Regions from separate parts of the Thiomicrorhabdus aquaedulcis genome, predicted to be linked through region 2. Evidence: predicted binding sites of a transcription regulator. Region 2 holds the regulator's gene; the other holds the start of a gene.

Region 1 (16,659 bases), 890 kb from region 2:
AGAAGCCGCTTTCATCGCCGCACAAATTTCAGCGTAGGTAGCAGGGGTATTCAACTCAACCGTTAAATCGACTACAGAAACGTCAGAAGTAGGTACACGGAACGCCATACCCGTTAATTTGCCGTTAAGTGCAGGCAATACAACGCCAACGGCTTTGGCAGCACCGGTTGATGATGGGATGATATTTTCTAAAATACCACGACCACCGCGCCAATCTTTTGAAGATGGACCGTCAACGGTTTTTTGGGTAGCGGTTGCTGCGTGAACAGTGGTCATCAAACCACGCTTAATACCAAAATTGTCGTTTAACACTTTAGCCACAGGTGCCAAACCGTTAGTGGTGCAAGAAGCGGCTGAAACAATCGCCTCACCTTTGTATTCGTTGTGGTTAACACCGTATACAAACATTGGAGTATGGTCTTTAGAAGGTGCAGATTGCACTACTTTTTTAGCACCCGCTTCAATGTGCGCCTGGCAAGACTCTTCAGTTAAGAAGAAACCAGTACATTCAATGATTAAGTCTGCGCCCACATCGCCCCACTTTAGGTCTGCTGGGTTGCGCTCGGCGGTAATACGAATGGTCTTACCGTTAACAATTAGGTTACCGTCTTTTACCGACACTTCACCGTCAAAACGTCCGTGAACTGAATCGTACTTAAGCATGTATGCCAAATATTCTGGATCTAGTAAATCGTTAATGGCGACGATTTCGATGTTTTTAAAATCTTTTGCCGCCGCGCGGAACGCCATACGACCGATACGACCAAAACCGTTGATACCTACTTTAATTGTCATTTTTAACTCCTGATTAACGGTTTGCCTTTTTAAAGACAAACACTAACCAGGCCTGCTGGTTTACCAGGCCTGGTTAATTTATAAAAACCAATAAAATAATCTATTAATTCATTTTACGAATTTATACGATTACTTGCCTAAAACACGGTTAGCGGTTGCCACCACGTTTTCAACAGTAAAGCCAAACTCTTTAAACAGTTCGCCTGCGGGAGCCGATTCACCAAAGGTAGACATGCACACAGTGCCACCTTCTAAACCAACGTACTTGTACCAGCAATCGGCCACACCGGCTTCAATCGCCACGCGCTTAACGCCAGGAATAAGTACCGAATCTTTATACGCTTGATCTTGCGTATCATACGCTTCAGGGCAAGGCATCGACACGACGCGAACGTTTGCATCCATTGCGTCCGCCGCTAGTACGGTTAAACCAATTTCAGAACCGGTAGAAATAAAGATAATGTCAGGCGTGCCAGCACAATCTTTTAATACATAACCACCTTTTTCGATGTTTTTAACTTGTTCAGCCGTACGCGCCATAGGCGTTAGGTTTTGACGCGAAAACACCAATGCAGTGGGCGCATTGCCGCGTAGCATCGCCATTTTCCAAGAAACTGCCGACTCAATAGCGTCACAACCACGCCAAGTTTGGAAGTTTGGAATCACGCGCATGGTGGCCAATTGTTCAACCGGCTGATGCGTAGGACCGTCTTCACCCAAACCAATAGAGTCGTGAGTGTACACATAAATTGTGCCGATTTTCATCAACGCAGACATACGCAACGCGTTACGCATAAACTCCATAAACATAAAGAAGGTGGCGCCGTAGACTTTAAAACCACCGTGCAACACCATACCGTTCATCATGTGTGCCATACCAAATTCACGCACACCCCACGACAGGTAGTTACCGTTGGCGTTATCGTGATTTACTTTAACCGTTCCAGACCAGTTGGTTAGGTTAGAACCGGTTAAGTCAGCCGAGCCACCAAACATTTCAGGCAACAATGGCCCCATTGCTTCAATGGCGTTTTGTGACGCTTTACGCGAAGCGATGTTTGGCATTTGCTCTTGCGTATGAGAAATAAACTTATCCATTTCTACTGCAAAGTTAGCAGGCAACTCACCGGCCATACGACGTTTAAATTCAGATGCTAATTCTGGGTATTCGGCTTCATACGCTGCAAAACGAGTGTTCCACTCAGCTTCTTCGCTCGCACCAGCGGCTTTATGATCCCAACCTGCGTAAATGTTTTCAGGAATCACAAACGGCGCATGCGGCCAGTTTAAAAATTCACGTGCTGCGGCGATTTCTTTGTCACCTAACGGTGCGCCATGGCAATCGTGTGAACCGCATAGGTTTGGCGAACCAAAACCGATGATGGTACGGGTACAAATTAACGAAGGCTTATCGGTTACCGCTTTGGCTTCCAAAATGGCTTTATTAATCGCTTCGGCATCGTGACCGTCTACATTACGCACTACGTGCCAATTGTAAGAATCAAAACGACCAGCTACATCACGCTCCATCCAATCACCAATGTGACCGTCGATAGAGATATCGTTGTCATCCCAAAATGCAATTAATTTGCCCAAGCCCAACGCACCGGCCATAGCACCCGCTTCGTGAGAAAGACCTTCCATTAAGCAACCATCGCCCATAAAGACGTAGGTATTGTGATCAACAACGTTATGCTCAGGACGGTTAAAGTGTGCGGCCAGCGTGCGCTCAGCAATCGCCATACCCACAGCATTGGTAAAACCTTGCCCTAAAGGACCCGTAGTGGTTTCAATTCCATCGGCATACCCGTATTCTGGGTGACCGGCTGTCTTAGCGTGTAATTGACGGAACTGCTTAAGATCTTCCATGCCCAACTCAAAGCCGGTTAGGTGCAATAGTGAGTAAATCAACATTGAACCGTGTCCATTAGACAACACAAAACGGTCGCGATCGGCCCATTTTGCATTGGTTGGATTGTACTTCATGTGGCTGTTCCACAAAACTTCAGCGATGTCTGCCATGCCCATAGGCGCGCCTGGATGTCCTGAGTTTGCTTTTTGTACAGCATCCATACTTAAGGCACGGATAGCGTTTGCTAGTTCTCTACGAGTTGTCATACAACTTCCTCAATTTTTATAAAAAATTCGGTTTTTACGATGCTTATTGCGCTTAAACAAACCGTTTTACGGGTTAAATTTTACACACAAACCCGCACCATAATATAATTTGGGACGATTATTCTCTCTTAAAACCATCAAATCATCAAGTTTTCTTATTTATCGCAAACACTCTATTTGCGCGGCTATCGGGCAAAATCAGTAAAAATTATAAAAAAATCAATCACCTAAGTTTTACGCATACCCTTATAAAACAACTGGACTTTGTACTGAACTGGGCGGTTTTTTAAAATAGCGCTCAAACCCTCGTTCATACACCGATAACAACGCGGGAATAACCAACAAAATCAATAAAGTAGAAAACATCAAGCCAAACGCAATCGCCGTGGCCATCGGAATTAAAAACTGCGCCTGCAGCGATGTTTCAAACAACAAAGGCGTTAAACCAGCAATCGTGGTAAGCGACGTGAGCAAAACCGCCCTAACTCGCTGAACAGCGGCCTCTTCTAACGCTTGGTTAACCGACAAGCCCGAAGCGCGTAACTGCTTATAAAAACTGACTAAAATAATGGAATCATTGACCACAATGCCCGACAGACCAAAAAAGCCAAACAAGGACAAAATCGTCATATCCAATCCCATCCACCAATGACCCAAAATAGCGCCTACAAGTCCAAAGGGAATGGCCATCATCACCACCAGCGGCCAGCCGTACGAGCCAAACACCCACGCCAACACAATGTAAATCATCGCTAAACCAATCATTAAGCCCATTTTCATGTCGGCCATGGTTTCGGCCTGGCGTTTATTTTGCCCCTCTAAACTGTATTGCAAGCCATAACGTTGTGCCAGGTCAGGCAAGGTAGAGCGTTTTAGCTCGTCTAATATTAAGTTGGCGTTATTAACATTTTTATCCACCTCACCAATCACCGTTACCGCCAACTGGCCATCCACATGACGCATGACATCAAAACCACTTTTACTCGACCAACTGGCCACCGAACTCAACGCGACTCTTCGACCATCAGGGGCGGTGACTTGCATGGCGTTTAACGTACCCAATGTATTTTGCTCGGCGCGTGAATATTGCACGCGCACTTCAACTTCGTCCTCGGCGTCGGTAAAAATTTGCACCAAACGCCCCGAAAATGCATCAGATAATTGGCGACCTAACGACAACGTGGTAAAGCCCATAGCATGACCCTGGCTGGTTAACTCATACACCAACTGCTCACGACCAAACGGCAAGTCATCGCGCACACTGCTCACACCGGCAATTTGGGTTAACACCCCTTGCAAATCTAACGAGGCCTGTTTTAGTTTCATCGGTTCGGCGCCCGACAACCGCACATCAATGTCACTGCCCGGTGGACCGGAGCGCGGTGCTTCAATGGTTAACACGTCCAAGCCTGGCATATTTCCGGCTTTTTCTTGCCATACTTTTATAAATTCGGCGTTGCGCGTGGCGCGTTGATCGGGTTCGACCAATTCAATGTTAATACCCCCAAAATTAGCACCCGTTTGTGTACTGGTTTTATTAAAGTGCAACACCGCGACTTTTAAAATCCCCGGTTCCAAAGCCTGCTCGGTGTCTAAAAGTGCTTGATACAATTGTTCAACATACTGCGCCGACTGTTCGGACGTAGTACCCGACACAAACCGTGCATCGGCGTTTAACTTAGCCGAATCGGGCGACGGAAAAAACACAAACCCCAATCGACCACCGGCCAGCAGACCTATCACAAAAATCATTAACGCCAAGGTGGTCATTAACGTAATGGCGCGATTGTTTAGCACCCAGCGTATGACCTGTCTAAATTGATGATGTCTAAAATGGTCAATATTAGAATCAAGCAGATAACGAATAGAGCCGGGTTTGGCTTTTTCTACCCCAGCTAAGGCATAGCGTAAATGCCCGGGCAAAATGGTAAAACTTTCGATTAACGAGGCAAAAATTACTGCAATAATCACCAATGGAATGGCAAATAAAATATTACCAATCTCACCGCCAATCAGCATCAGCGGCAAAAATGCCGCTACCGTGGTTAGCGATGATGCTGTTACTGGCCCTAACATTCGATGCGCTCCGCCTTCTGCGGCCTGTAAGTGTGACTCACCGCGTTCGTGGTGGGCTAAAGCGTCTTCGCCCACCACAATGGCATCGTCCACAATAATACCCAACGCCATAATCAGCCCAAACAAACTAATCATGTTTATGCTGCCACCGGCCAAATAAATAATCATTAAAGTGGCCATAAACGACACCGGAATGCCCACCGCCACCCAAAAAGCCACTCGGCCGTGCATAAAAATATACAAAATGAGCACCACCAAAATCAGCCCACCCACGCCGTTATTAACCAACAGCATAATGCGCTCGTTTACCAACGCCCAGGTTTCATCGTACACCTGCAAACGGGTGCCTTGGGGTAAATTAGGTTGGGTGTCCAGCAGCCATTCATTCATAATTTTAGAGGCTTTTAAGGTGTCGCCGTTTTCGGCTCGTTGCAGCAACATCTCCACCGCCGCATGTCCACCCACCCTTATAAACGGCGCATCTTTTACCGGACGGCGTTCAATATTGGCCACATCGCCCAACAACACCTTTTCGGCGTCGTTGGCCACCAACGAAAGTTGATTAAAATCGACCTCGGTGCGCTTTTGCTCCAGCGCACGCAAATCACGCACACTGTCGTCACGCCCCACCGAACCGGCGGGAAAGTCTCGGCTCATATTGGCAATTTGACTGGCCACACCTTCGAGCGACAGCTGACTAATTTCTAACTGCGATTGCGACAGCTCAATGGCCAACTCTTCGGCCGGCAAACCGGTAAAAGCAATTTTATCAATCCCACGATCCAACAACTCACGCTCAAACTGCCGAGCCTGGGTGCGTAATTCGTTTAAATCGCCCTTCTCAGACACCACCAAAATGCGTGCTACCGGCTCATAGCGCACCAAACGTTCTACCACAGGCTGTTCAATATCTTGCGGCAAATTTCGCAGCTCGCTTACCCGTTGATTGACCTGATCGAGCGCCTCAATCATGTCGGTGCCTTCGTTAAATTTAAGCGAAATAGACGACAACCCCAGCGCCGAGGTAGAGGTAATCTCATCCAAATTATTGATATTGCGTAAAACCCGCTCAATCGGCTCGGTCACACTGGTTTCGATGTCTTCGGCATTGGCACCCGGCCAAACCACTTTAACCGTGGCGTAATCGAGTTCAAAATTAGGAAAAAACTGCACATTCAATTTAAACAACGCCACCACACCCAACAGCAACATAATCACCATCAGCAAATTGGGCGCGACTTTATGACGGGCAAAAAACCCAATTACGCCGTTTGATTTAAACGGCTTTTCGGGAATAATAATGTCCGCATCGCCTGGCGTTAACGAGCGCTCAGCGTCTTTCATAACACCACCTCGGTTACTTTAAGCCCCGACACCGCATTGGGTAAGTGGGTAATGCAGACCTTTGAGCCAGCCGCAAAACTTGGCTTAATCAACGCCCACAACTTACCGTCACGCACAACAGAGCCCATCATTTCGACGGTTTTAGACACCAAACGTTCGTTTTCAACCACATAGACTTTATCACTGCCGTAAATGGCGCTAAACGGCACGCTCATCACGTTATGCATCAGCACGCCTTGCAAACCAATCTCAAGCAAATCACCAGGCCTGGTCTGTTGCATGCCTGGCGCAAGCGCAAAAAACGCGTCTACGCCACTGGTGCTGGCCTCACCCGCCACGCGGCTTAAAGACAGTTCGATGCGCTCTTCACCTTGCAGATAATGCGCCTTTAAGAATTGGTTTTTCGCTTGCGCTTGGTAATAGTGCGCCAACATGTCTAGGGGCAATTTGGCGCGTAACTCTAAACTGTCAAAGGCGTAAAACCGCACCAGTTCGGCACCGGCATTTACCCGCGAACCCGCGACCGCCGCAACACTGGCAACACGCGCCGCATAAGGGGCTACTACCGTGCCGCGCTGCTGATTTAAACGCGCTTGCGCTAAAGCCGCTTGCGATTTTTGTAATTTAGCACCCAGTTGATTTACCTTTAATTGATTCTCTTCTACCGCCAACTGCGCGCCCACCACTGCGTACTCTTGCTTGACTAACGCCTCTTGATTGGTGTCTAAGGCTGAACGCGACACCAAGTCTTTGGCCAGCAATTGCTGAGTCCTCGCCACGCTCTGCTGCTTAATTTTTAACACATTTTTCTCGTGCGTTAAGCGCTGCACGTTGGCTGTGTCGGCCAATTTTTGCAGTTTAATTTGCGCGTTTAACTCGGCCACATCGGCTTGAGCTTGTTGTACTGGAATGCTTAAATCGGCGCTGGCCATCGACACCAACACATCGCCGGCGTTTACCTCTTGGCCGGTTTTAACATGCACCTGCTCAACCACACCACTAATGGGCGCGGCCGCACTTACCATCGACGCCGATTCAACCGTACCGTATAACGTATGCACCGGTGCGGCGCTTTCAAATTGCGCGCTTAGGGTATGAACTTGCCAGGTTTTTTCTTGCATGGCCACCGGCGCTTGCTTGGGCTTAGTGGCTTTCATATAAGCGTAGGCGGCCATGGCCGTACCTAAAATAAGTAAGGGGATAAGGCTCTTTTTAAACAAGCGTGATAGTTTTTGAATTTGCATGCGTTTTCCCAATTGAGTCTTTAGCCAGCGTTAGTTGGCTTGAGTCGCCTTGATTCGGCTTTAACCAGCTTTTGCCAAGGCATTTTAGAACCACTCATTCTAATGAAAACCTTGGCCGCAAACCATTTATATTTAAGGCAAATGGGCTTATTTGCACACCCCAAAAACCTTGTAATTTTTAGTGTTGTTTAAACTGAAAGCAGATGTTATATTTACGAAGTATAAAATAATCTTATATAAGCATAAGCAAAAATAAGATTTAATAAAAATTTATTATTAAGGAAATAACCATGAACAAGACTCTATTATTAAGCGCCGCATTGGTCCTGCCATTAACGTTAAGCGCAACGGCGTTTGCCAGCACCGATCCAATCACCGACCCAAAATTGGCCGAAGCACGCGCAATTGCTGGCGAGTTTGGTAAGACGTTACAACCCGCGCTGGGCAAAGCCATGAAAGAAGGCGGCCCGGTGCATGCGGTAGGCATGTGTCACGAAGTCGCGCCTAAAATTGCCGCCGACTTAAGCCAAAGCAGTGGTTGGAACGTAAACCGCGTCAGCTTAAAACCACGCGGCGCTACGGCGACTCCTGACGCGTGGGAAACCAAAACCATGCAGTGGTTTGACCAAGAATTGGCAGCGGGCAAAGACGTAAAAACCTTAGAAAAATTTGAAATTGTCAAAGTAGACGGCCAAGACACTTACCGTTACATGAAAGCCGTTGGCACCGCCGAAGTGTGCTTAACCTGCCACGGCACCGCGATACCTGCGGCGGTTAAACAAAAAATTACTGAACATTATCCTACTGATAAAGCCGTTGACTACCAGTTAGGGCAAATTCGTGGTGCGTTTAGCTTTAAGCAAACTAAGCTGTAATTAGAAGCCTTAAAAAGCTTTTAAAACCTTTTAAAAGCCGCGTTAATCCAACTGGGTTAACGCGGCTTTTTTGTGTTTAAAATTGCAAACCAAAAATCAGGTTGACCAGGCCTGGTCAAAGCGTTAAAAACATTAATAACGTTATTAACGCGCATAAATTAAGCGGTTATCGCGCTCATGTATTCGTGCGCCAATTGCAACTGCTTGGCGTCAATCGCCTCACCAATGGCCGCACCACTCAAGCCTTGGGCTAAAATTTCTTGATTGTTCAGCTGGCTTACCGCCGCCAACACCCCCAACCAAAACGCGGTGGGTTTGTAGTCAATGTGTTCAAACCCAGTACGCCCTTTGGCATCGGCCTCACACGCTAAGAGTATCTTGTTAAAGCCTTCGGGGTCTTTTAACGCCCCACAACCTTTAAGCACTTTTAAAACCGTTTTGGCTTTTAAATAGGGCGCACCTTGTTGGTCCAGTGCAGTGTGAATAATTCCATGCCATAAGGTGACTTTTTCGGCAAAACTTTGCATTTTTTTAGGCACGCGATAGCGTTCGCATAAGGCGCTTACCAAGGGCACGCCGGCGGCTTCATGACCGTGATGCTTTGGCCAAAGCGCCTCGGGCGTAACACCCTTACCTAAATCGTGCATAAGCGCACCAAACCGCACTTCTAAGCTATCGCTTAACGCGCAAGCGGCATCCAACACCATTAACGTGTGCACGCCCGCATCGCCCTCGGGGTGATGTTGGGGCGGTTGCGGCACTGCAAACAAACGCTCAAGCTCCGGAAACAACACCGCCAGCGCCCCGACCTGACGTAACACGCTAAAAAACACACTGGGTTTATCGCAACTTAAGGCTTTTACCACCTCTTGCCAGACGCGTTCGGGGGTTAAATGCGCCAGTTCGCAGCTTTGTACCATGGCCTGCATTAACGCCAAGGTATCGGGATGAATCGTAAAACCAAACGGCTGTAATTTAGCGGCAAAACGCGCTACTCGTAATACTCTCAACGGATCTTCGCTAAAGGCGGCCGACACATGGCGCAACACCCGCTGGGTTAAATCGGCCTGGCCGCCGTACGGGTCAATAATGTGACCCTGCGCGTCTTGCGCCATGGCGTTTATGGTTAAGTCGCGGCGTTGCAAATCTTCTTCTAACGTGACATTGGGCGAGGCGGCTATGTCAAAACCATGATACCCCACCCCCGATTTACGTTCGGTACGCGCCAAAGCATATTCTTCACGGCTTTTAGGGTGCAAAAAAACCGGAAAATCTTTGCCCACCTGCACAAACCCTTGAGCCAACATCTGCTCTGGGGTTGAGCCCACTACCACCCAGTCACGGTCGTAAACAGCTACTCCCAACAGAGCATCCCGCACTGCGCCACCGACTAAATACACTTGTTGATTCATTGCGTTGCCTCCAGATACAACAAAAAAGCCGTCTAAAAAGACGGCTTTTAAACAGACACGTTACGCGTTACGCGCAATAAAAAACGCTACGAGACCTTTGCACGAGTGGGGTACGAGAAAAAAATGCGAAAAATTTTACCTGATTGAGGCGGGAAACGGAGTGAATAGCTGGCTATTCACAAGTTTTCTAACGAAAAGCAGGGGAAATTTAACCATTTTTGGCCGTACATCCACTCGTGCAGAGGTCTCGCTATACTAATTCGCGCGAATTGCGCCCGGCTTCTCTGCGGTAAAAATTATACCGCTCTCTAATGTGATGCACCGTCGCGTAGCTGGCAATAACCCACTCTAAACTGCTGGGCATAAAGCCAAAGCGCGTGGCAAAATCTTGATCGGTGTCGCTGTCTTCTTTTAAGGTTAACAACTGCTGCGCACTAACCGACGCAAACGGCGCTAACGCCCCCAAAAACACCATAAACTTGGCGTTTAACCGGCACATTGGAAACACAATAGCGGTTTTTTGTTTGATTTCGGCCACCAACTCGCCCAGCTCTTTCACGCTTAAACGCTCTTCGCCGGCCACTTCAATTTTTTGGTTAAACAACGCTTTTTGTGGAATGGCTTGCACAAAAGCTTGGGCAAAATCTTTAACCCATAACGGCTGCACAACGGTGTCGGCATTGGCCACCATTAATAACGCCATGCGGTCTAACTGTTTAATAAACGCACTGGTCACGCCGTCGTTTGGCCCAATTAATAAACCCGCGCGCAATACGGTGACATCGGCTTTTACCACGCCCATCATTAAGCCATCGGCTTCGCCCAAATGGCGCAACCAATCGTTGTCACCCTTGGTTGACGACGCGCCAATGAGTGACAAACTCAACACGCGCTTAACGCCCATGTGTTCGGCAGCGGCCTTAAGTTTTTGCGCTACACCGACCAAATCAGCCTCTTCCACCTTTTCGGTACCGGTTAAACGGTCGGCGGTTAGGTTAACCATAATGTCGGCGTGTTGCAAGGTGGCGTACAACTCATCGGCTTTATCGTAACCACTTAACGCCACCACCTTGGTATTAGGAAACAGCGCAAACTCACGAAAGCGCTCGGGTCTGCGCACCACCAAAGTGACCACATAACCGGCTTTAGACAGCGCATTAACCACTTCACGGCCAACAAATCCCGACCCACCAAACACTGTAACGTTGTTTCCTAACATGGCGCTAAAATCCAATTGTGTTATTCAAAGCCCATAAGAATAAGTAAATGACCAGGCCTGGTCAAGTTTTTCAAACGCTTAGGCGTTAAATTTAGCGCGTTAGCATTTATGGGGCGACGGTTTTTTTTGATACAATGCAGTTCATTTTTTGCTGTTTTAAAAAGAGATCACCGCGTGAACCCCATTACCGTATCCAGTTATAAAAGTCCTAAAAAAGATCAACTGTTTTTATTTGTGCCGCAAAGCGATGGCTTAACCAAGCTGCCCAAAGAGTTGCTGGTGATGTTTGGTGAACCCAAGCACGTAATTGATTTTGACCTTAGCCTAGAGCGTAAAATGCCGCGTGGCGACGCCGACACAATTTTGGCCGCCCTGCACAGCAAAGGTTATTTTATGCAAATGCCGCCCAATGAAATCGAAAAAGCCGGCAATATGGCACCTCCACCCGAGCGCTTAGACAACATTTGTTAACAAACGCTGTAATACCCTATTAAAACACTCAACTATTTACAATTTACCCATAGTGAATACAATAGAACCCTATTCATCCTTTAACGACTCTTTTAAATAGGAATTTATCATGGCCTTTACGCTACCCGCTCTACCTTACGATTACAACGCTTTAGAAGTGTCTATTGACGCTCGCACCATGGAAATTCACCACACCAAACACCACCAAGCCTACATCACCAACGTCAATAACGCGATTGCCGGCACCGAGCTAGAAGACAAAACCATCGAACAACTTTGCGCCGTGGCCGGCACCTTAGCGCCCGCTGTCCGTAACAACGGCGGCGGACACTACAACCACTCATTTTTTTGGGACATTATGACCGGCGACAGCATGGGCGCGCCCACTGGTGCGTTGGCCGACGACATTAACGCCACCTTTGGCGGCTTTGACGCCATGAAAGAAAAATTTAACACTGCCGGCGCAACCCGTTTTGGTTCTGGCTGGGCATGGTTAAGCGTGGCCGCCGACGGCGCGTTGCAAATTTCATCTACTCCAAACCAAGACAACCCATTAATGGATTGCGCCGATGTAAAAGGCACGCCCATTTTAGGGTTAGACGTGTGGGAACACGCCTACTACCTACGTTACCAAAACTTACGCCCAGCCTACATGCAGGCCTGGTGGGACGTGGTTAACTGGAACAAAGTGTCTGAACTGTATTCAGCCGCAAAGTAAACTTCATACCACGCTAAACTTAATGTAACGATGGTAAGACGCATCTAACCCTGCTCATAATACAGCAGGGTTTTTTTTGATTATTTTTTTAGCCTTGAGACCTTTACGCAACCAGGATTTTATTATGGCCAGTTTAACCACCCCCATTTGTGACTTTAACCAACCCGCGCCCCAATTTAATCTATTGGGTGTAGACGGCCAATACTGGACGCTTGACAAAGCGCGCGGCCAAAATGGTCTATTAATTATGTTTATAAGCAACCATTGCCCGTACGTAAAGGCGATACACGCACGCTTAGTGCAAGACACACAAATTTTGCGCGACCAATTTGGCATTAACAGCTTAGCCATCATGTCCAACGACACCACCCAATACCCCGAAGACGCCTACGAAAACATGCAAACCGTCGCTCAAAATTGGCAATTTCCGTTTGCCTATGTCATTGACCCCACGCAAGAGACAGCCAAAGCCTATGGCGCAGTGTGCACGCCCGACTTTTTTGGCTACAACGCCCAATTGCAACTGCAATACCGCGGCCGCTTAGACGAATCACGCAAAGAAACCGCGCCCCAAGGCGTACGCCGTGACCTATTAGAAGCCCTAAAACAAGTTGCCCAAACCGGACAAGGCCCGCAAGAGCAAATTCCGAGCATGGGTTGTTCGATAAAATGGCGTTAACGCACATGACACAGCCACCGCAAAACCAAGCCCATGCGCCGACGTTTTTAATTGCCCCCGACAGCTTTAAAGGCTCGTTAAGCGCCACCGAGTTTTGCGCCATTGCCCAACGCGTTATTAAAGACCGATTGCCCAATGCCACCGTCATAAGCCGTCCCATGTCGGACGGTGGCGAAGGTTTTGTAGACGCTTTTTTAGCCGCCAACGTAACACAGCCCTTTGAAACCTACAGCCCTCATAGTCTGTGGGTCGCCAATCCGTTGGGACGTAAAGTCAAAGCCCGCTTTGCCTGGGCGCCGCACACTCAAACCGCCATTATCGAGATGGCACAAGCCTCGGGACTCACCAAACTGCGCCCGCCCGAACTTAACCCCATGCAAACCCACACCTACGGCACAGGGCAACTGATTAACGCCGCGCTTAACTTAGGTGCCAAAAAAATTGTCCTTGGCCTAGGCGGCTCAGCCACCAACGACGGCGGTGCGGCCGCGCTGCAAGCCCTAGGCATCGAGCTTTTCGACATAAAAGGCCAGCCCATTGGCCTGGGCGCACAAGCGTTGCGTCAACTGCACCGCATTGGCGATATTCCCGCGCACTTAACCCACATTGACTGGCTCATCGCCTGCGACGTCACCAATCCGCTCTTGGGTCAACACGGCGCTACCCGCGTATTTGCGCCCCAAAAAGGCGCGCAACCGCAACAAATGGACGCCCTTGAACACGCCCTAAGCCACTTTGCCGACTGCATACAAACCAAAACCGGCGTGGCCACTCACGACTTAGCGGGCGCAGGTGCCGCCGGAGGCATGGCCGCCGGATTTATGGGTTTGCTAAACGCCCGCATGCAACCGGGGTTTGAGGTACTCAACCAAACCCTAAACCTAAACGCCCTGTTTGCCCAACACCGCATTGATTACCTCATTACCGGCGAAGGCAAAATAGACACCCAAACCCAATACGGCAAACTGCCTTTGCGCCTAGCCCAACTGGCCAAAGCCCACAGCCCCGCCCCCATCACCATTGGTGTATGCGGCGCGATTGACTTGAGCGCCCACTCAAGCACCCACGCACCAACCAATCCACTCAGCGCATTTGACGCCCTGTTTAGCATCACCCCACAACCCATTGACCTGATTAGCGCCCTACAAAACGCCCCCATCAATTTACAAAACACCCTGCACGCCATCGTAAACCTGCTGGCATTAAGCACACAAAAACCCAGCTAACCAGGCCTGGTCATTACCATTAAACACCACAAAAGCCCCGTCATTGCCGGCTTAACCCGTAATCTATTGCGGTTACGGCGCACGGGGTAGACGGTAGAGAGTAGATGCCGTATCGTGGCACGGCATGACGGTAATCGCTACGCGCTAAATACATTGAGACCTTTGCACGAGTGGATGTACGGCCAAAAATGGTTAAAATTTTCCTGCTTTTCGTTGGAAAACTTGTGAATAGCCAGCTATTCACTGCGTTTCCCGCCTTAATCAGGACAATTTTTTACCCTCAAGGGGTACTTACGCCTATTTTTTTCTCGCACCCCACTCGTGCAAAGGTCTCATTAAACAAAGTTACCAGGCCTGGTTAACGTGATAAACAGCCTTAAATTGTTTACAATGTGGCATTGCGTTTTAATACGTGCATTCACTCATCAAAAAGTCTCTTAAAGGACGGTTAATGCCAACACTGCTTAATTACGAAGGTTTAAAATTCTTGTTTTATGCCAACGACCACCCCCCCGGCACATGTCCATATTGTTAAAGAAAATCGATGGGCAAAAATAGATTTGCAAACGCTACAAGTGATTTACTCAACCTTAAATTCAAAAGAGCTCAAAAAGGCCTTAGAATTAACCAAACAACATCAAACCCAATTCAAGGAGAAATGGAATGAATGGTTTAGCCGGTAAAGCCGTACATGTAGACGACCAATTTTTACATGTCGATTTAATAGATGGTCGGCGTATCTCTACGCCACTAAGTTGGTATCCAACGCTTGAAAAAGCCAGTATTGCACAAATTAAAACGTACACGCTTATCTGCGATGCCACAGGAATAGAGTGGGAATCTTTAGACTACCACCTAAGCATCGAAGCCATGTTAAACATAAATTTAGACAACAAAGCCGCCTAATACCACACCCTTCATCTTCTCATAAATCAAAGCCATCCCATGCCCTTATCGTTTCAAGACATTAAAAACCACGCCCATCAATTTGTAATGGACTACACCCAAGCCGTTAAAGAAAACGCCGAAAGCCAAAGTTTTTTAAACGACTTTTTTGCCATTTTTGGTGTAAACCGCAAGCGCGTGGCCAGTTTTGAACAACCCGTTAAAACCGACGAAAAAGGCACCAAGCGCATCGACCTCTTTTGGCCAGGCGTGTTGTTGGTCGAGATGAAATCGACCGGGCAAAGTTTAAGCAACGCCTACCAACAAGGTGTGGGCTACTTTAAAGGGCTTAAAGACCAAGATTTGCCGCGCTATATTATGGTGTGTGACCTCAACACCTTTAAACTTTACGACCTAGAAGGCCGCACCGACTACACCTTTGCCTTAGACCAACTGCCCGACAACCTGCACCTGTTTGACTTTATGCAAGGCAAAGCCGTGCAAGACATCAGCGAGGTAGAACTTAATATCAAAGCCGCCGACCTGTTAGGCGATTTGCACGATGCGTTAGAACAAAGCGGTTTTAGCGGCCACGACCTGCAAGTGTTTATGGTGCGCGTGCTGTTTTGTCTGTTTGCCGAAGACACCGGCGTGTTTAACCGCCACCAATTTACCCAATATTTGCTCAAGTTTACCTGCGATACCGGTAACGACACCGAAATGCACCTACAACGCCTGTTTCAAGTGCTGGACCAAGCCCCCGACCAACGCAATAAAAACCTGATGCCCGAGTTGCAAGCCTTTCCGTATGTAAACGGACACCTGTTTAAAGAGCGCATTGATATGCCGTTTTTTACCAGCCAAATGCGCAACACCTTAATTGAATGCTGTTTGTTTAATTGGCGCGACATCAGCCCCGCCATTTTTGGCAGTTTGTTTCAGAGTATTATGGATAAAACTGCACGGCGCAATTTGGGCGCACATTACACCAGTGAAGCCAATATTTTAAAAACGATTGAACCGCTGTTTTTAACACGCTTAAAAACCCAGTTGAATGACGCGCTAAAACTTAAAAGCGACAAAGCCCGCAACCAAAAACTGCAAGCACTGACCACACAAATTCGCCACCTGACTTTTTTAGACCCCGCCTGTGGCTGTGGCAACTTTTTGATTATTACTTACCGAGAATTGCGCCGCCTAGAACTGCAAATACTCCACGTCCAACGCACCGATCAAAGCCAAGGGCATATTGAGTTAGAGATTCAACCCGCCATCCCTTTAAATAATTTTATGGCATTGAGATTGACGAATGGCCGGCCCGCATTGCCGAGGTGGCGATGTGGCTAACGCAACACCAAATGAACGTGGAGTTTGCCAAGGTGTTTGGTTTTGAACCCGATTTATTGCCGCTCAAAGAACACGCCCAAATTCATCATGCCAATGCGTTGGAACTGGATTGGGCGCAGGTGATTGAAGCGCAAAAGCTGGATTATTTAATTGGCAATCCGCCGTTTGTGGGTAAAAATTTTCGCTCAAAAGCACAAGAAGCCAGTCAAGAATGTGTATTTAAAGGCATTGTTAAAAGCTGGAAGTCGCT
Region 2 (16,659 bases):
CCAGAACTGCTCAAGCGCGTGTTAGCGGTGGTCGAATCGGTGGTTAAACGCAGCGTCTATTTGGTTCTGCTGAAAGAAAATCCTCAGGCGCTTAAAAACCTGGTTAAGTTGTGTCAGGTGAGTTTGTGGGTGGCCGATATGTTGGTCAAATACCCAGCCTTGATGGATCAGTTGCTCGACGAGCGAACGCTCTACGAACCCATGAACGCTCAAGCATTGCAGCGTGAAGTAACAAGCTTATTGCACAACGCCAACGGTGACGAAGAGCAATTTATGGAAGAGATTCGCCAATGGAAACACGCCCAAGTGTTTAAAGTGGCGGCGGCCGACATTACCGGCAATGTGCCTATTATGCAAGTCAGTGACTATTTAACCTGGATTGCCCAAGCCGTTTTGCACGCCGTGGTGGAGTTTGCTTGGCAACTTAGCCTTAAAAAATCGGGGCTGCCGGGTGGCATGACCCCCGATAATCAGCGCAACCCTTTTATGGTGATTGGTTACGGTAAGCTGGGCGGTATTGAGCTGGGTTATGGTTCGGATTTGGACATTGTGTTTGTCTACGAAGGGCTTAACCCCAGTGCGCAATCCATTAATCCGAGTGGCAAAGCGGTGGATAACTCTATTTACTTTGTGCGCATGGGGCAAAAAATCATCTCGCTCATGACCACGCTCATGCCCGCAGGTGTACTCTACGAAGTGGACACCCGCTTACGCCCCAACGGCGTGTCGGGCATGATGGTGATTGATTTTGATGGCTTTACCAAATACATAGAGCAAAAAGCCTGGAACTGGGAGCATCAAGCGTTTGTACGTGCCAGAGCAGTGGTGGGTGACGCACAAAGTGTGGCTCATTTTGATGCTTTTAAACAAAGCTTTTTGCAACAAGCACGCAACCCACAAACGGTGCGCGCCGAAGTGGTTGAAATGCGCCAAAAAATGCAAGCCTCACTGGATAAAAGCACGGCTCAAGAGTTTGATTTAAAGCAAGGGCAGGGTGGCATTGTAGACATAGAATTTATGATGCAATATTTAGTCCTGGCCTTTGCACAACAATACCCGCAGTTGTCTCAATTTAGCGATAACGTGCGTATCTTAGAAGCCGTTAAAGCCACCCAGTTATTGCCCAGTGAATCGGTGGATATGTTAACGCAGGCCTACAAAGTGTACCGGTCAAAATACCACCGCATGGCCTTACAAAATCAAGCGCCCATGGTAAGTTCAGAGTGCTACTCGGAAGAGCGTCAAGCTGTGGTCGCGGTTTGGAAGGGGTTGATGTTGGCGGGTTAGATAGGTGTAATTAAGTGTAGATAAATGTAAGTAAAAAGCGTTTAACCAGGCCTGGTCAAACGCTTTTTTTATTAATTTAGACGTTAAATTTAAGACATAAAAAAACCGCATTTCTGCGGTTTTTTTATAAGAGCGTTTAATGCAATTACATTGAATAGTACATGTCAAACTCAATCGGGTGCGTGGTGGCGCGCATGCGAGTAACGTCTTTCATTTTTAGTTCAATGTACGCGTCAATCATCTCGTCGGTGAACACACCGCTTTTGGTCAAGAATTCACGGTCTTTATCCAACTCTTCTAACGCTTGGTCTAGTGATGAGCAAACGGTTTTAAATTGCGCTTCTTCTTCTGGCTCTAAATCGTAAAGATCTTTTTCAGCCGGAGCGCCTGGATCAATTTTATTTAAAATACCGTCTAAACCAGCCATTAAGCTTGCCGCAAACGCTAGGTATGGGTTAGCCGTTGGATCTGGAAAACGTAATTCAACACGACGTGCGCGCTCAGACGGCGCGTAAGGGATGCGAATAGAGGCTGAACGGTTTTTACCAGAGTAGGCCAATAAAATAGGCGCTTCAAAGCCAGGAACCAAACGCTTGTATGAGTTAGTTCCAGGGTTAGTAAAGGCGTTTAGGGCGCGGGCGTGCTTCATTAAGCCGCCAATGTACCAAATGGCTTCTTGCGATAAACCAGAATATACGTCACCGGCAAAAATGTTTTTGCCATTTTTGGTTAAAGACTGGTTAATGTGCATGCCTGAACCGTTGTCGCCTACGATGGGTTTGGCCATAAACGTAGCGGTTTTGCCCAAGGCGTGACAGGTGTTGTGCACGGCGTATTTAAGAATTTGCACTTCGTCGGCTTTAGCGGTAAGGGTGTTACCACCTACAGCTAATTCGCACTGTCCAGCGGTGGCCACTTCGTGGTGGTGCGCTTCAATTTTTAGACCCATTTCTTCGGCCATAACGCAGATGTCGGCACGTACTTCGTGCAACTGGTCAACCGGAGGAACTGGAAAATAACCGCCTTTAATGCTTGGGCGGTGACCCATGTTGCCGCCTTCGTAGGCTTTTTCAGAGTTCCAAGCGGCTTCGCCACCGTCAATCTTAACAAAGCAACCAGAGATGTCAGCGCCCCAACGAACGTCATCAAAAATGAAGAATTCAGGTTCTGGACCAAAAAACGCTGTGTCGGCAATGCCGGTTGATTTTAGGTAAGCTTCTGCTTTTAACGCAATACCACGTGGATCTTTTTCATAAGATTCCATGGTGTTGGGGTCAATAACCATACAGCGAATGATGATGGTTGGATCGTTGGTGAAAGGATCTATTACGTAACCGTCGGTTTGTGGCATCAGAATCATGTCTGAATTATGAATGCCTTTCCAACCTTCGATAGATGAGCCGTCAAACGATTGACCGTCGGTAAAGAAATCTTCGTCTACTTTAGACGCAGGAACGGTGACATGTTGTTCTTTACCGTGTGTGTCAGTAAAGCGTAAGTCAGCCCATTTGACGTCTTTTTCTTGGATTAAATCAAAAATAGCTTGTGGCATTGTTATATGTCCTTTTACAGCGAAGGTGATTGAAATGAAGTTTGCAAATAATAGCTGGAATTGTGCCAGGTTGCCAATAATATTTATTAATCTTTTAACTGCTTGAATTTAACGGGTTTGATGGCTGTATTTTGCGTAACAGCGTGCAAGAAAAATGGAAAAATGTACAAATATGGTGCGTTGGGTGTTTTATTGTGGTGCGATGCAGCGATTAAATGCGGTGTTTTTTTTAGAAATATACGAGTTTTGCAACCTTATTGTCATATTGAGTCGTTATAGTTGCGTCGTGAAAAAACGCTTCCTTTTTAAATTGATTGCCGAAAGGTTAAAAACTTATGAGTACAACCCGTTCCTCAAACGCGCAAGCCGCTTTAGACAAAGCCTTAAAAGGACCTTTGTTTGATAAGCGAATCAAACGAAGAAATTTAAAAGATACGATAGCCGCAGTCGGAATAACCGTGGGTGGTATCAGTGTTATTTTTGCTGTTCTTTTAATTATGTTCTTTTTGGTGTACGTGGTTGGTCCATTATTTATATCAGCCTCTGTAGAAAAAGCCAATCAGTACACTGTGCCCGGTGGAGCTTCTGAAAAAACACTTTACTACGCTATGGATGAATATCAAGAATCTGCGGTACGTTTTAGTGCCTCGGGTAAGATGTTTGGCTTTACAGTCGCAACGGGTGAAACTACGTTAGTAGAAGATTTGCCATTAGGCGGTCAAACAATCAGTAGCTTTAATGTGGTGGACGAGGCTAAAAACATCTTAGCGTTTGGCTTGTCTGGTGGGGGCGTGTTGGTCGCTAAATATGGCTACAAAGTAACGTATCCTAACGATCAGCGTACTATTACGCCGGTTATGACTTATCCGTATGGTGAGACGCCTCTTGTGTTGGGCGATTCGGAAATTACGCATTTAGCCTTGCGTGATAAAACGTCTGACTTGCAAATAGCTTATGTGCAATCAGGGGCAAGTGAATCTATTGAGTTAAAACGTTTCTCAAAAATTGAGTCGATGTTGACCGATGGCATAACGCTTGAACAAGATGTCGCGGTGAGCATTCAAGCTAAAGGTCAAATTGATTGGCTGTTACTGGATGGCAACATGCGCAATTTGTATACGGTAAGCAAAACCGGTGAAGCGCATTATTTTAATCTACGTGATTTACGCAACCCTGAATACATTGAGCAAATTGATTTATTGCCTGCAGGGCAGCAAGAAAATGTTACCACCGTGCGTTTTTTACTAGGCGATTATTCTTTAATGGTCGGTACAAGCCAAGGTCAGGTCATGCAGTGGTTTCCAGTGCGTGATGCAAACAACGACTACAGCTTAAAAAATATTCGTAATTTTAAAGTCAGCGAATCTCCCATTGAAACCATTGCTATTGAGAAAGGGCGTAAAGGATTTGCCACAACCAATGCAGAGGGAGAGTTAGATTTATTTCATTCGACCTCTGAGCGTCATTTGTACTCTGAGCTTGTTAGTTCTAGTGGTGCTGGTTTTGTAGCGATTACGCCGCGTGCTAACGGTGCATTGATTGAAACTGCTGAAGGTCAATTGGTGCAGTATCATATTGAAAACGAGCACCCTGACGTATCCATGTCAAACCTATGGGGTAAGGTATGGTATGAAGGCTATGACGAGCCTACTTATACGTGGCAGTCGTCTTCGGCTAACTCAGATTTTGAGCCCAAGTTTTCATTAACGCCTTTAACCTTTGGTACGTTAAAAGCGGCCTTATATTCAATGTTGTTTGCCGTGCCTATTGCTGTTTTGGCGGCCATTTTTACAGCGTTTTTTATGGATAAACAAACTCGCCAGTGGATTAAACCATCGGTTGAGCTTATTGAAGCCTTGCCTACGGTAATTTTAGGGTTTTTAGCCGGTCTGTGGTTAGCCCCTTATATGGAAGCGCATTTACCCGGGTTTTTCTCGCTGTTTATTGTAGTGCCCATTGGGATATTGCTCTTTGGTTATGGGTGGTCAAAATTGCCCGAAAACCTGCGTCATAAAGTCCCTGTGGGCAAGCGTGCAGTCTTAATGATTCCGGTTGTTTTATTCTTAGGTTGGGTTGCAATGACTATGAGCGTGCCTATTGAAAACGCTGTGTTTCAAGGTGATATGCGCCAATGGTTAACGGTTAGTGCAGGCATAGATTTTGATCAGCGTAACGCCATGGTTATCGGTTTTGCTATGGGCTTTGCATTAATTCCCACCATCTTTTCAGTGGCCGAGGACGCTATTTATAACGTACCGGGCTACTTGGTTAATGCTTCTTTGGCATTGGGTGCAAGCGGTTGGCAAACTTTGGTGGGCGTAGTGTTGCCTACCGCCAGTCCTGGGATTTTTTCGGCCATTATGTTGGGCTTTGGACGCGGCGTGGGTGAAACCATGATTGTGTTGATGGCATCGGGTAATACGCCGCTTATGGAAACCAACCTGTTTGAAGGCTTGCGTACCCTGTCGGCCAACTTAGCGGTTGAAATGGCCGAAACAGAAGTCGCCAGTTCGCATTATCGAGTGTTGTTTTTATCAGGCCTGGTGTTGTTTATTTTCACCTTTGTATTTAACACATTAGCCGAAGTTGTTCGTCAAAGAATGCGTCGCAAATACGGTTCGCTATAAGGAGTTATGAGATGAAAACCTGGTTTAAAAAAGGCGAACATTGGATTTGGTTTAGTGCATCAACTGTCAGTATCAGTTTGGTATTGGTGTTTGGTTTGTTGGCGATGATTACTTATAAAGGCCTGATTCACTTTTGGCCACATGAGGTTTATGAGGTAAGTGTTAAGCAACCCAATGGCCAGTTAGAAACGGTGATTGGCGAGTGGCAAGACTCTAAGATGTTGGTGGTTGAAAGTGATGCGCCAGAAGCAATTCATGGCAAAATCGACGTTCCCCAGCACCTTATTAAGACCGGTAACCGCGATATTCTAGGCATTGATTTTAGATGGGTCAGCAGTTTGGACTTGCAAGGTGGTTTTACTACCTTGTCTAACAATGTCATGGTGGTTGAGCGTTTTGAGTACGGTAATCTGTATGGTCACGCGGTGCAGTTTAGTGTGGACGGTCAAGATATCAGAGAGCCTGCCGAGTTATTGGCGCGCTTAAATGAGCAAGTGGGTAAAAGCGCCGATATTCGCGCCGAAATACGTCACATCGAAAAAATCGAGATTGGTAAATTAAACGCCAAAATTGAGGGGTTACGTTTAGAAGAAAAAATACAAATTGCTGACAAGACCTTAACCACTGACAGCAAGGCTCTGTTGGATTCACAACGCGCCGAATATGAAAAGCAATTTACTGCCTACCAAGGGCAAACTAAGGTTTTTTATGATCAGTTAAAATTGTTGGGTGAGTTAACTTTACGCGTTAGCACGGGTAAAGAAGTCGTTGTTCCTGTGGTAAAGATGGTACACGCTTGGCAGCCTAACAATATGACGACCACTGAAAAGGTGGGGTATTTCTTTAATGCTATGGGCAACTTCTTGTGGGACGACCCACGTGAAGCCAATACCGAAGGTGGTGTGTTTCCAGCCATTATTGGTACCGTGACCATGGTGTTATTGATGACGTTATTTGTAACCCCAATGGGCGTTATTGCCGCCATTTACATGCGTGAATACGCTAGAGAAGGCACGGTATTGCGTTTGGTTCGTATATCCATTAACAACCTGGCGGGTGTTCCGTCGATTGTCTTTGGTATTTTTGGATTAGGGTTCTTTGTATATATTTTAGGTGCCAATGTAGACGAACTGTTTTACAACTACGCCTTACCCAGTCCTACTTTTGGAACGCCAGGCTTATTATGGGCGTCATTGACCATGGCGTTGCTAACGTTGCCCGTGGTGATTGTGTCAACCGAAGAAGGCTTGTCGCGTATTCCTCGTGCTTTACGTGAAGGTGGCTTGGCCTTGGGTGCAACTAAAGCCGAAACCATTATGCGTTTAGTATTGCCCATGGCGATGCCTGCGATTATGACCGGATTAATTTTGGCTATTGCGCGTGCAGCGGGTGAGGTTGCTCCGTTAATGTTGGTGGGCGTGGTTAAATTAGCTCCAGAGTTGCCAATAGACATGATTGCCCCGTTTGTGCATTTAGACCGCAAATTTATGCACTTAGGTTTTCACATCTACGACGTAGGCTTCCAAAGTCCTAATATAGAAGCTTCTCAGCCCTTAGTGTATGCAACGTCTTTATTGTTGGTGATTATTATTGTCGGGCTTAACTTAGGCGCCATCACCATTCGTAACCGATTAAGAGAACGCTACAAAGCGCTTGACCATTAACCTACATGCTTGGCATGACCCCTATTTTTAAGGAAAATCGACATGAGTGAATACAACATGAGTATTTCGTTAGACAGAGAAGATCGCAGCCTATCGTTAGCAAACGAAAAAGTGGCAATTGAAGTTAAAAACTGGAATCTTTATTACGGTACCAAGCAAGCGTTGATGGATGTAAATATGATTATCCCCGAAAACCGCGTTACCGCGTTTATTGGGCCGTCAGGGTGCGGTAAATCGACTTTATTGCGTTGTTTTAATCGCATGAACGATCTTATTGACATTGTGAATACCAAAGGTGAGATGTTGTTGCATGGCGATGAAATGTACGCCAAGCAAATGGACGTAGCTGCATTACGCCGCCGTGTGGGCATGGTGTTTCAAAAGCCTAATCCGTTTCCAAAATCCATTTATGAAAATGTTTGCTACGGTTTGCGTTTGCAAGGCATCAGTGACAAAGCTGTATTAGACGAAACGGTCGAATGGGCATTAAAAGGCGCAGGATTGTGGGAAGAAGCCAAAGATCGTTTGCACGACAATGCGTTGGGATTGTCTGGTGGACAACAGCAACGTTTGTGCATTGCACGCGCCATTGCCATTAAGCCTGAAGTGCTGTTATTGGATGAGCCCACGTCGGCGTTAGATCCTATCTCGACGCTTGCCATTGAAGAACTTATTTTTGAGCTTAAAAAAGACTTTACTATTGTTATTGTTACGCACAATATGCAACAAGCGGCACGTGTATCAGATTACACGGCCTTTATGTACATGGGTGAACTCATTGAATACGCTGACACCGACAGCTTGTTTACGCGCCCTAAAATTAAGCGTACCGAAGATTACATTACCGGACGTTATGGCTAATATACGCTTCACAACGTTTTAAAACGGCGTTGACCAGGCCTGGTCAACGCAAAAATCCGCATATATTTTATTAAAGCTGTTTTTAGGAGTGTAACCATGGAACGTACTGAATTTAAAGCGCATATTTCTGAGCAATACAATCGCAATTTAGAAGACCTGTTTAACCAAGTATTAGAAATGGGTGGAATGGTCGAAAAACAACTCGATAACGCCCTAGAAGCTATTAAATGTAACGATTTGCCATTGGCAAAAAACATTAAAGTGTTGGACAAAATTGTCAACAAAGAAGAGATGGAAATTAACCGTTTGTGCGCCAGCGTTTTAGCACGTCAACAACCTACGGCGTCAGATTTACGTTTAATTATTATTGCCATCCGAATTGCAGTCGATTTAGAGCGAATGGGCGATGAGTCGGTTAACGCCGCCAAATTAGCCATTAAAATTGCCGACAGTGATTATCGTTGCGAAAGCATTCCGGGTTACTTAGGTTTGATAGAAATTGCCACCTGCGCCACTGAAATGCTTAAAAAGTCACTCAATGCCTTTTCACGGTTAGACTTATCCGAAATTGCGGATATAATCGACGATGAAGAACGCATGGACATTGCCCTAAAAACCGCTACTCAAAGCGTGTTGCAAGGTTTTAACAGTACCAATATTCCACCAGAGTATTTAATCGAAATGATTTATGCGTTGCGTGCCGCCGAGCGTATTACCGACCATGCGGTTAATATTGCCGAAAGCGTCGTGTACTTGGTCGAAGGTCAAGACATTCGCAATATGGATTCAGATAAACTAGCAGACTTTTAAAAGGCGTTAAACCCGTTTAATTATTAGAGACCTTTGCACGAGTGAGGCGCGAAAGAAAAATGCGGGAAAATTTGCCTGATTGCGGCGGGAAATGCAGTGAATAGCTGGCTATTCGCAAGTTTTTCAACAAAAATCGGGTGAATTTTAACCATTTTTATTCGTGAATTCACTCGTGCAAAGGTCTCATTAAGCCTAAAAGACGTGCAAAGGTGGTCTGGCTCACGAGTCTGCACCACCCAATAGGAGAAAGACATTAATGTCACAACCCACCATTTTGATTGTTGAGGACGAAGCTGCAATTCGCGATATGCTTAGATTTACCTTGGAATCTTCGGAATACACGGTAATAGAAGCGGCGAACGCTGAGCAGGCCTGGTTAATGGTGCTTGAGCAACAACCCGATCTGATTTTATTGGATTGGATGCTTCCCGGCATCAGCGGTGTTTCACTGGCGCAACGCATTAGACAAAATGACAAAACGCGTGCGGTGCCCATTATTTTGTTAACCGCTCGCGGTGAAGAAAACGATCAGGTTAAAGGCTTTGAAGCCGGTGCAGACGATTACGTGGTTAAACCATTTTCTCCGCGCGCCTTAGTGGCTAGGGTAAAAGCCATATTGCGTCGTCAAGAAAGTGACGTTCAATCGGTTGATGCCTTAGTGGCCGGAAAAATGCACTTAGACTTAACCAGTCACCGTTTTTTAGTAGACCAACAAGAAGTTAAATTAGGCCCTACTGAGTTTAAGTTGATTCAGTTTTTTATGTCTCATCCCAACCGCGTCTATTCACGGACGCAATTACTTAATCACGTCTGGGGCGAAAACATTGTGGTCGAAGACCGCACGGTTGACGTTCATATTCGTCGGTTACGTAAAATTCTTGAACCGCTTAATGTCGCCGATTACATTCAAACTATTCGCGGCACCGGCTACCGATTTTCGGCGCTTGAGGTTTAAGCGTTGTTGTCCAGCGGCGTTCGCCGCGAACTCACTTGGCTAGTTACCTCGTTGTGGGGGGTGATGTTTTTTGCTTGGCTTACCAGTTGGTGGCTACAAAGCTTTGTGGCGTATGCCGTTTTTTATGTGGCTCGACAGTTGTGGAGTATGCGCAAATTTGAGCGGTGGATGGAAGGCGGTACCCAATCGGCTTTTCCACCCACGTCTGGGTTTTGGAGCGAGCTAAGCTACTTGGTGTCAAAGAAACAGCGAGCGGTTGAAAAGCACGCCGATTTGCAACTGTATAAGTCAGAGCAATTTAAAGCCGCATCCATGCTGATTCCTGATGCCATTATTTCGTTAGATTCTAAAAACTACATTGAATGGTTTAATGCCTCAACCGAAAGTATTTTAGAGTTTAAGCGTGATGATGTCGGTCGTAAAATTGAAAGTTTGATGCGGCATCCTGATTTTTTAGCGTATTTAAAACTAAAACAACACACGTCTTCCTTAACCATTAAACGGTTGCAAGGTCAGCAACGCATTTACAATGTGCAAATTATCCCGTATTTTAACAATCATAAGCTATTGATTTTAAGAGATATTAGTGAGCTTTATAATTTGGCACAAGTGCGGCGAGATTTTATAGCCAACGCCTCGCACGAGTTGCGTACCCCGCTTACGGTGTTAAAAGGGTATTTAGAAGTCATGCTCGACACCCCAGGGCCGCATCAAGCACAATGGCAGGGCGCTTTGAGCAATATGCAAAATCAATCGGATCGCATGCAGGCTATTATTGAAGATTTGCTTATGTTGTCGCGCATGGAGTCCGAAACCTTAACCGCCAAAGAAGAACCGGTTGATGTGCCTGATATGCTGGTTAAACTTGAAGTAGAGGCCAATCAGCTCAGTCAAGGGCAGCATAAAATTGTTTTTGATGTAGACCCTTGTCTTGGCGTGATGGGGCAACCTGAACCGCTTAAAAGTGTGTTTATGAACTTGGTGTCAAATGCTATTCGCTATACGCCAGAAGGCGGTGTGATAGAAGTGCGTTGGTTTAAAGAAAAAAATAGCGCGCAATTTTCCGTCAAAGACAACGGCATTGGCATTGCACCCGAGCACATTAGCCGCATTACCGAACGTTTTTACCGTGTTGACACAGCACGTTCACGTGGCACGGGGGGAACAGGGTTGGGGCTGGCCATTGTAAAACACATTTTAGAGCGTCATGGCTCTTCATTGGCAATTAACAGTCAGTTGGGTAAAGGGTCAACGTTTAGTTGTAAGTTCTCTGCTAAAAAGGTGATTGAGCAAACGCCAGATTAAGTATATGAGACCTTTGCACGAGTGGGGTACGAGAAAAAATGAGGAAAAATTTTTGGCCGTACATCCACTCGTGCAAAGGTCTCTATATAGAAGTGTTTGATTTAAGCGCAGTGACCAGGCCTGGTGAGGTTGTTGATGAATGTATGCAAACAACCAGGCCTGGTTAAAATATATTTAATAAAAAACTGAATAAGCGTTATGTTGTAAAGGGTGGTTAAAGGTCATTAAGGCACCATCATTCCGCGAATTGCATAATATATCAATGCAGCCAACAGAGCCGACGCAGGAACCGTAATGACCCAGGCGGCCACAATTTTTAAGAACGCCGAGCGTTTTACCAACTCTTTTTGATAAACCTTGTTAAGCGATTTACGCTCTTTTTTGGTTAGTTCTAGCTCTGTTTGCTTGTCTTTTAATTGCGCCAGCATGAGTTTTTTCTGTTTTACTGATGCTTTTTCAAATTTTTGAATAAAGCGTTCAGTAACGTGATGATCGGCACCTTGATGGTGGTCACGAATCTCTTGTATGGTATTGGCGTAATTGCGTTTTAAATATTCACGCAAGAACCCAACGCCAAAAATGCCGCCTACCGCAATGTGGGTAGAGCTTACGGGTAATCCCAGTTGAGAGGCAACAATCACCGTGACAGAGGCCGCCATAGCCACAGAATAGGCGCGCATTTGATCCAGTTCGGTAATTTCACTGCCAACTGTTTTAATAAGTTTAGGGCCAAACAAGAGTAGCCCTAAACTGATGCCAAGCGCACCAATCACTAAAATCCACAATGGAATAGCCGCACTGGCTGAAACGCCGTGGGTTTGCACAGCATCGTAAATGGCTGCCAAAGGCCCTACGGCATTGGCTACGTCATTGGCACCGTGAGCAAAGCTCAATAAAGCGGCCGCAAAAATAAGCGGAATGGTAAACAACTTGTTAACGCTGTTTTTGTTATTTTGCATGCTGTTGGCGTTGCGGTTAATAATGCGTTTTACGCCCCAATAGGTTAGCAAGGCAATGATTAAACCAATCAATGCGGCTTCGTAAAACTCTGCTTTCCAAAGGGTTTTTAAGCCTTTCATAACCAAATAAGTTGAAAATGCCCACGCCATAAGAGCAATTAAAATAGGCAACATGCGCTTAGAAGCCGCCACCATATCGTCTTTGTAGGTGATCGTGCGCTTTATCCAAAACAGAAACCCGGCGGCAATTAAGCCGCCTAAAATGGGTGAGATAACCCAGCTGGCAGCAATAGCCCCCATTTGGTTCCAGTTGGCAATGTCCCAACCGGCGGCGGCAATGCCCGCCCCTAAAACCCCGCCAACAATCGAATGCGTGGTAGAAACGGGTGCACCCATAGCGGTCGCTAGGTTTAACCATAATGCGCCGGCCAATAAAGCGGCAATCATGAGCCAAATAAACGTGTCGCTGTCGTTAATTAATTGAGGGTCAATGATGCCATTTTTGATGGTGCTGATTACGTCACCCCCCGCAATGAGCGCGCCGGCGGTTTCAAATATAGCGGCTAAGACGATGGCACCTGTAAGCGTAAGCGCCTTAGAACCCACCGCGGGACCTACGTTGTTGGCCACGTCATTGGCACCAATGTTAAGTGCCATGTAACCACCAATCATGGCGGCGATAACCAGTTCGATGCTGACCACGCCCGTGCCCGTTTGCAGGTTTGCGGTAAACATCATAATCATAATAATAAAGAGCAGAGCCGTACCAAAGCGAAACATTTCTTTGCGGCCGCGCTGGGTGGCGTTTTCTATGTCGTTAATATCTCGTAATTCCATAAGCTTAAAGCTCTACTGTTGGCTAAATTAGGCGTGAATTGTATATAAAAACCGCTTAAAAAGGGCGGAATATTACAAAAAGATGACAAGATAAGTAATGGTCTCTTTTGGGGTGTTAGGCCATGAATATTTTCGTGCTTTTAAGCACGGTTAGGTACGACGTCACACAGTTGTCATATTTCTGTCAATTGCGTGTTATGAAGTGTGCTTATACTTTTGTCCCGTAAAGAACGTTTTTATTATTAACTCGGAGTATAAACATGATTAAACGTAAGTTTTTAATGGCCATGGGTCTTGCTGCTACTACCGTAATGGCATCAAACGCCGCTCACGCCGTAGACGCTAATTTACCTGTTTACGAAAAAGTTTCAGGTGTTTCTGGTAACTTAAACTCAGTGGGTTCAGATACCCTTGCTAACTTAATGACCCTTTGGGCTGAAGAGTTTAAGCGTACGTATCCAAACGTTAACATCCAAATTCAGGCGGCTGGTTCTTCTACTGCGCCACCAGCACTAGCTGAAAGCACGTCTAACATTGGCCCTATGAGCCGTAAAATGAAAGACAAAGAAATTTCTTCGTTTGAAGAAAAACACGGTTACAAGCCTACTGCTGTTGCCGTTGCGATTGATGCCTTGGCTGTATACGTAAACAAAGACAACCCAATTGACGGTTTGTCTCTTGCACAAGTAGACGCTATTTTCTCTACAACACGTACATGTGGTGCTAAAGAAGATATTACTAACTGGGGTCAGATTGGCGCAACAGGGACTTTATCTGATAAAGACATTCAGTTATTTGGACGTAACTCAGTGTCTGGAACTTACGGATACTACAAAGAAAAAGCGCTTTGTAAAGGTGACTTTAAGTCGTCAGTTAACGAGCAACCTGGTTCTGCATCGGTTGTACAATCTGTTTCAGCTTCTTTAAACGGGATTGGTTATTCTGGAATCGGTTACAAAACAGCCGGTGTTAAAGCTTTAGCATTAGGCAAGAAAGAGGGCGATAAGCACGTTGCAGCCACTACTGAAAACGCGTTAAATGGTACTTACCCATTGTCACGTTTATTGTATGTGTATGTTAACAAAGCGCCTAACAAGCCTATCGAGCCAGTTGTGGGTGAGTTCTTAAAGTTAGTATTGTCTAAAAAAGGCCAAGAAGACGTTGAGAAGGATGGTTACATTGCACTTCCTGCTGAAATCGTTGCTAAGCAATTAGCGGCTATTAAGTAATATGATGCAAAACTTAACGCATTGAACAATGCGTTAAGCAGATGGTTTATTGGCCTTAATAGGCCATATTGACACAAAAAACCCACTTTTTAGTGGGTTTTTTGTGTATCCGATTTAAGTTAAATTAACTCAATAACCACATCGGTTAACGGAATTACGCTGCAGGTTAAAATCTCACCCGCCCGCGTATCGTAAGCGGGACTTTGAATTTCTTCTACTTTTCCGGATATTAATCGCACAGTACACGCGCCGCAATTGCCACCACGGCAACTGTAGGGCATGTCAAAACCGTTTTCATCTAAGGCTTCTAACAGTGAAAACTGTCCGGTAAATTCACACTCACCTTGTCCTACGACTTGAATCTTTGCCATGGTATTTCCTTTTTGTTTTGGATGGGTCATTTAACGTGGTGTATTTTAACAACGATTGATAAGGGCTTTGCAGTAAAATGCCCCTCTTATTTAAAAAACAAAAGAAGATTGTGTTTATGACCTGGAATGACTTTCAAAATCGCTTTCAAACTATTCGTGACAACAAAGCATTTGAGCTGTTTGTGATTGGGGTGATTATTTTTTCATCGTTGATGATTGGTATTCGCACCTACGAGATGCATCCGGTGGCCGAACAAATTTTATGGGGTTTAGATTACGCCGTCACCCTGTTCTTTTTGCTAGAAATAAGCATTCGCATGGCGGCCGAAGACCGTCTAAAAGACTTCTTTAAAAAGGGCTGGAATATTTTTGACTTTGTGATTGTGGCGGTGAGTTTAATTCCGCTAGACGATTCGCAATACGCCCTTATTGCGCGAATGTTGCGTTTGTTTAGGGTCATGCGTTTAATCTCGTTTATTCCTGAGCTGCGCGTGTTGGTAAGCGCTTTACTCAGCGCCTTACCGCGCATGGGGTATGTGGCGTTATTAATGTTTATTATCTTTTATGTGTACGCAGTCATTGGAAACTTGTTGTTTGAAAACATTAATCCGGTGCTGTGGGGCGATTTGGGTGTGTCGTTGCTCACCCTGTTTAGAGTGGCCACATTTGAAAGCTGGACCAGCGTAATGTACGAAACCATGGCGATGTACGGCTTAAGTTGGATTTATTATTTAACGTTTATTTTCTTTTCGGCGTTTGTGTTTTTTAACATGATGATTGGGATTGTGGTTGAGGTGTTAGACGAAGAGCATAAAAAATTAACCGCCGATCAAGACGACCTAGAAAAACAAGAACACGTGGACTACGAGATGCGCATTGAGCAAGAGTTGCAGGCGTTGCATCAAAAACTGGACGCGCTTTTGGCACAACAAGCGGTTAAATAGAGTCGTTAATTAGAGCGGTTAAATAGAGCGGTTAAACCAGGCCTGGTCATTTGAATTTACAAAATTTAACAAATCTACCAGGCCTGGTAATGTAAAAGGTGAAGTAAAGAGTAATTTACAAATTAGCCGTGATGCATTACCAAAATAACGGTTTGTAACCTTCTTCTTGCAGCTCCATTAACGCCGCCGCACCCACTTCGGCGTATTCGGCAAAGTCACGCATGTCGGCGTCTTTCCAGTGCAGGGTGTTCATAGTGTTGCCGCACGCAATCCAGCGCACGTTGTAGTCTTTAGCAAAACTCGCCACGCGTTCGTAGGTAAGGGGGTCTACTTTACGGGTCGGGTTTTTGGCCAATACATGCAACCCAGGACCAATCGCGACCACGGCAATGTCCACGTTGTCGCCGTAGCGTTTAATCATGGCCTGAATTGAATTTAAAATTCCCAATTGATAATCGGGGTCGGCTTTGTTAAACATGTACACCGCTTTGTGTTGCGCTGGATCGCCCGGAAAACGCTCGGTGGGCGCGTCTTGCAGTTCGGGTACGGGTTTAAGTGCACCGCTGGCCGGAGCAGATTGTGTTTGCGCTTGGCTTAAGGGACTAAAGCTGAATAAGCACACGCTTACGAGGGCAGAGGTTTTAACAAAGTTCATGGCAGACTCCTGTGTCAATAGACCTAAAATTATACTCACAAACAGTGATAAAAATATAAATTTAAGGCATAAATAAGTTTTATAATCTTGGGTTCAGTGCGACCAGTTAACATTGAGTTAACCCCGCCAAGCCCATATTGATGAGGTATTTTGTATGTTACAACCCCAAATTGAACACGCCATTCGCGCCACTTTTAATGTGGTCTACATGGAGCTAATAAACGAAAGTCACATGCATTCTGGGCCAGAACCCGAATCGCATTTTAAGTTGGTGGTGGTGTCGCCCGAGTTTGAAGGCTTGGCCAAAGTAAGGCGTCAGCAAGCGGTATACCGCGCGTTAAACGAGTTAATGCCGCAGTTTCACGCGTTGGGCTTGCACACCTATTCGCCCACCGAATGGTTAGCAGTCGAGCAAGCGCCGCGTTCGCCAAAATGCACCGGCGGGCATTAAGTTGTCTTTTTAAAAACGTTGCCGTGTATTAACGCAAAAAACCCATTTAACCAGGCCTGGTTAAATGGGTTTTTTGGTTTTAAAAGCCTTTTTAACCAGATTTATATGCGGTCTAAAAGCTTTTTAACGGTGTTGCAAACCGCTACAGTGAA

What was found. Region 2 encodes PhoB, which activates phosphate uptake and scavenging genes when phosphate is short. Its sites were predicted from a motif close to GNNTGTCATAAAACTGTCANAT; they were not measured.
Region 1: the regulator PhoB is predicted to act here: its motif matches at 3,035-3,056, upstream of tkt (transketolase).

Annotation. Positions count from the first base shown of each region.
Region 1 is NZ_AP018722.1:305,557-322,215, reverse strand. It holds gene gap (type I glyceraldehyde-3-phosphate dehydrogenase) at 1-795, opposite strand, end outside; gene tkt (transketolase) at 925-2,913, opposite strand; gene EP181_RS01300 (efflux RND transporter permease subunit) at 3,160-6,333, opposite strand; gene EP181_RS01295 (efflux RND transporter periplasmic adaptor subunit) at 6,330-7,577, opposite strand; gene EP181_RS01290 (Tll0287-like domain-containing protein) at 7,868-8,452, shown strand; gene EP181_RS01285 (multifunctional CCA addition/repair protein) at 8,611-9,864, opposite strand; gene EP181_RS01280 (NAD(P)H-binding protein) at 10,115-11,083, opposite strand; gene EP181_RS01275 (YcgL domain-containing protein) at 11,258-11,554, shown strand; gene EP181_RS01270 (superoxide dismutase) at 11,664-12,272, shown strand; gene EP181_RS01265 (thioredoxin family protein) at 12,397-12,951, shown strand; gene EP181_RS01260 (glycerate kinase) at 12,957-14,177, shown strand; gene EP181_RS12835 (DUF4160 domain-containing protein) at 14,672-14,860, shown strand; gene EP181_RS01250 (DUF2442 domain-containing protein) at 14,841-15,083, shown strand; partial or broken gene EP181_RS12000 (DNA methyltransferase) at 15,123-16,659, shown strand, end outside.
Region 2 is NZ_AP018722.1:1,859,342-1,876,000, reverse strand. It holds gene glnE (bifunctional [glutamate--ammonia ligase]-adenylyl-L-tyrosine phosphorylase/[glutamate--ammonia-ligase] adenylyltransferase) at 1-1,287, shown strand, start outside; gene glnA (type I glutamate--ammonia ligase) at 1,433-2,839, opposite strand; gene EP181_RS08555 (ABC transporter permease subunit) at 3,175-5,466, shown strand; gene pstA (phosphate ABC transporter permease PstA) at 5,478-7,130, shown strand; gene pstB (phosphate ABC transporter ATP-binding protein PstB) at 7,173-7,991, shown strand; gene phoU (phosphate signaling complex protein PhoU) at 8,088-8,801, shown strand; gene phoB (phosphate regulon transcriptional regulator PhoB) at 9,058-9,756, shown strand; gene phoR (phosphate regulon sensor histidine kinase PhoR) at 9,760-11,061, shown strand; gene EP181_RS08525 (inorganic phosphate transporter) at 11,286-12,857, opposite strand; gene EP181_RS08520 (PstS family phosphate ABC transporter substrate-binding protein) at 13,118-14,086, shown strand; gene EP181_RS08515 (2Fe-2S iron-sulfur cluster-binding protein) at 14,206-14,457, opposite strand; gene EP181_RS08510 (ion transporter) at 14,535-15,401, shown strand; gene EP181_RS08505 (DsrE family protein) at 15,538-16,056, opposite strand; gene EP181_RS08500 (BolA family protein) at 16,211-16,507, shown strand; gene nrdB (class Ia ribonucleoside-diphosphate reductase subunit beta) at 16,650-16,659, opposite strand, start outside.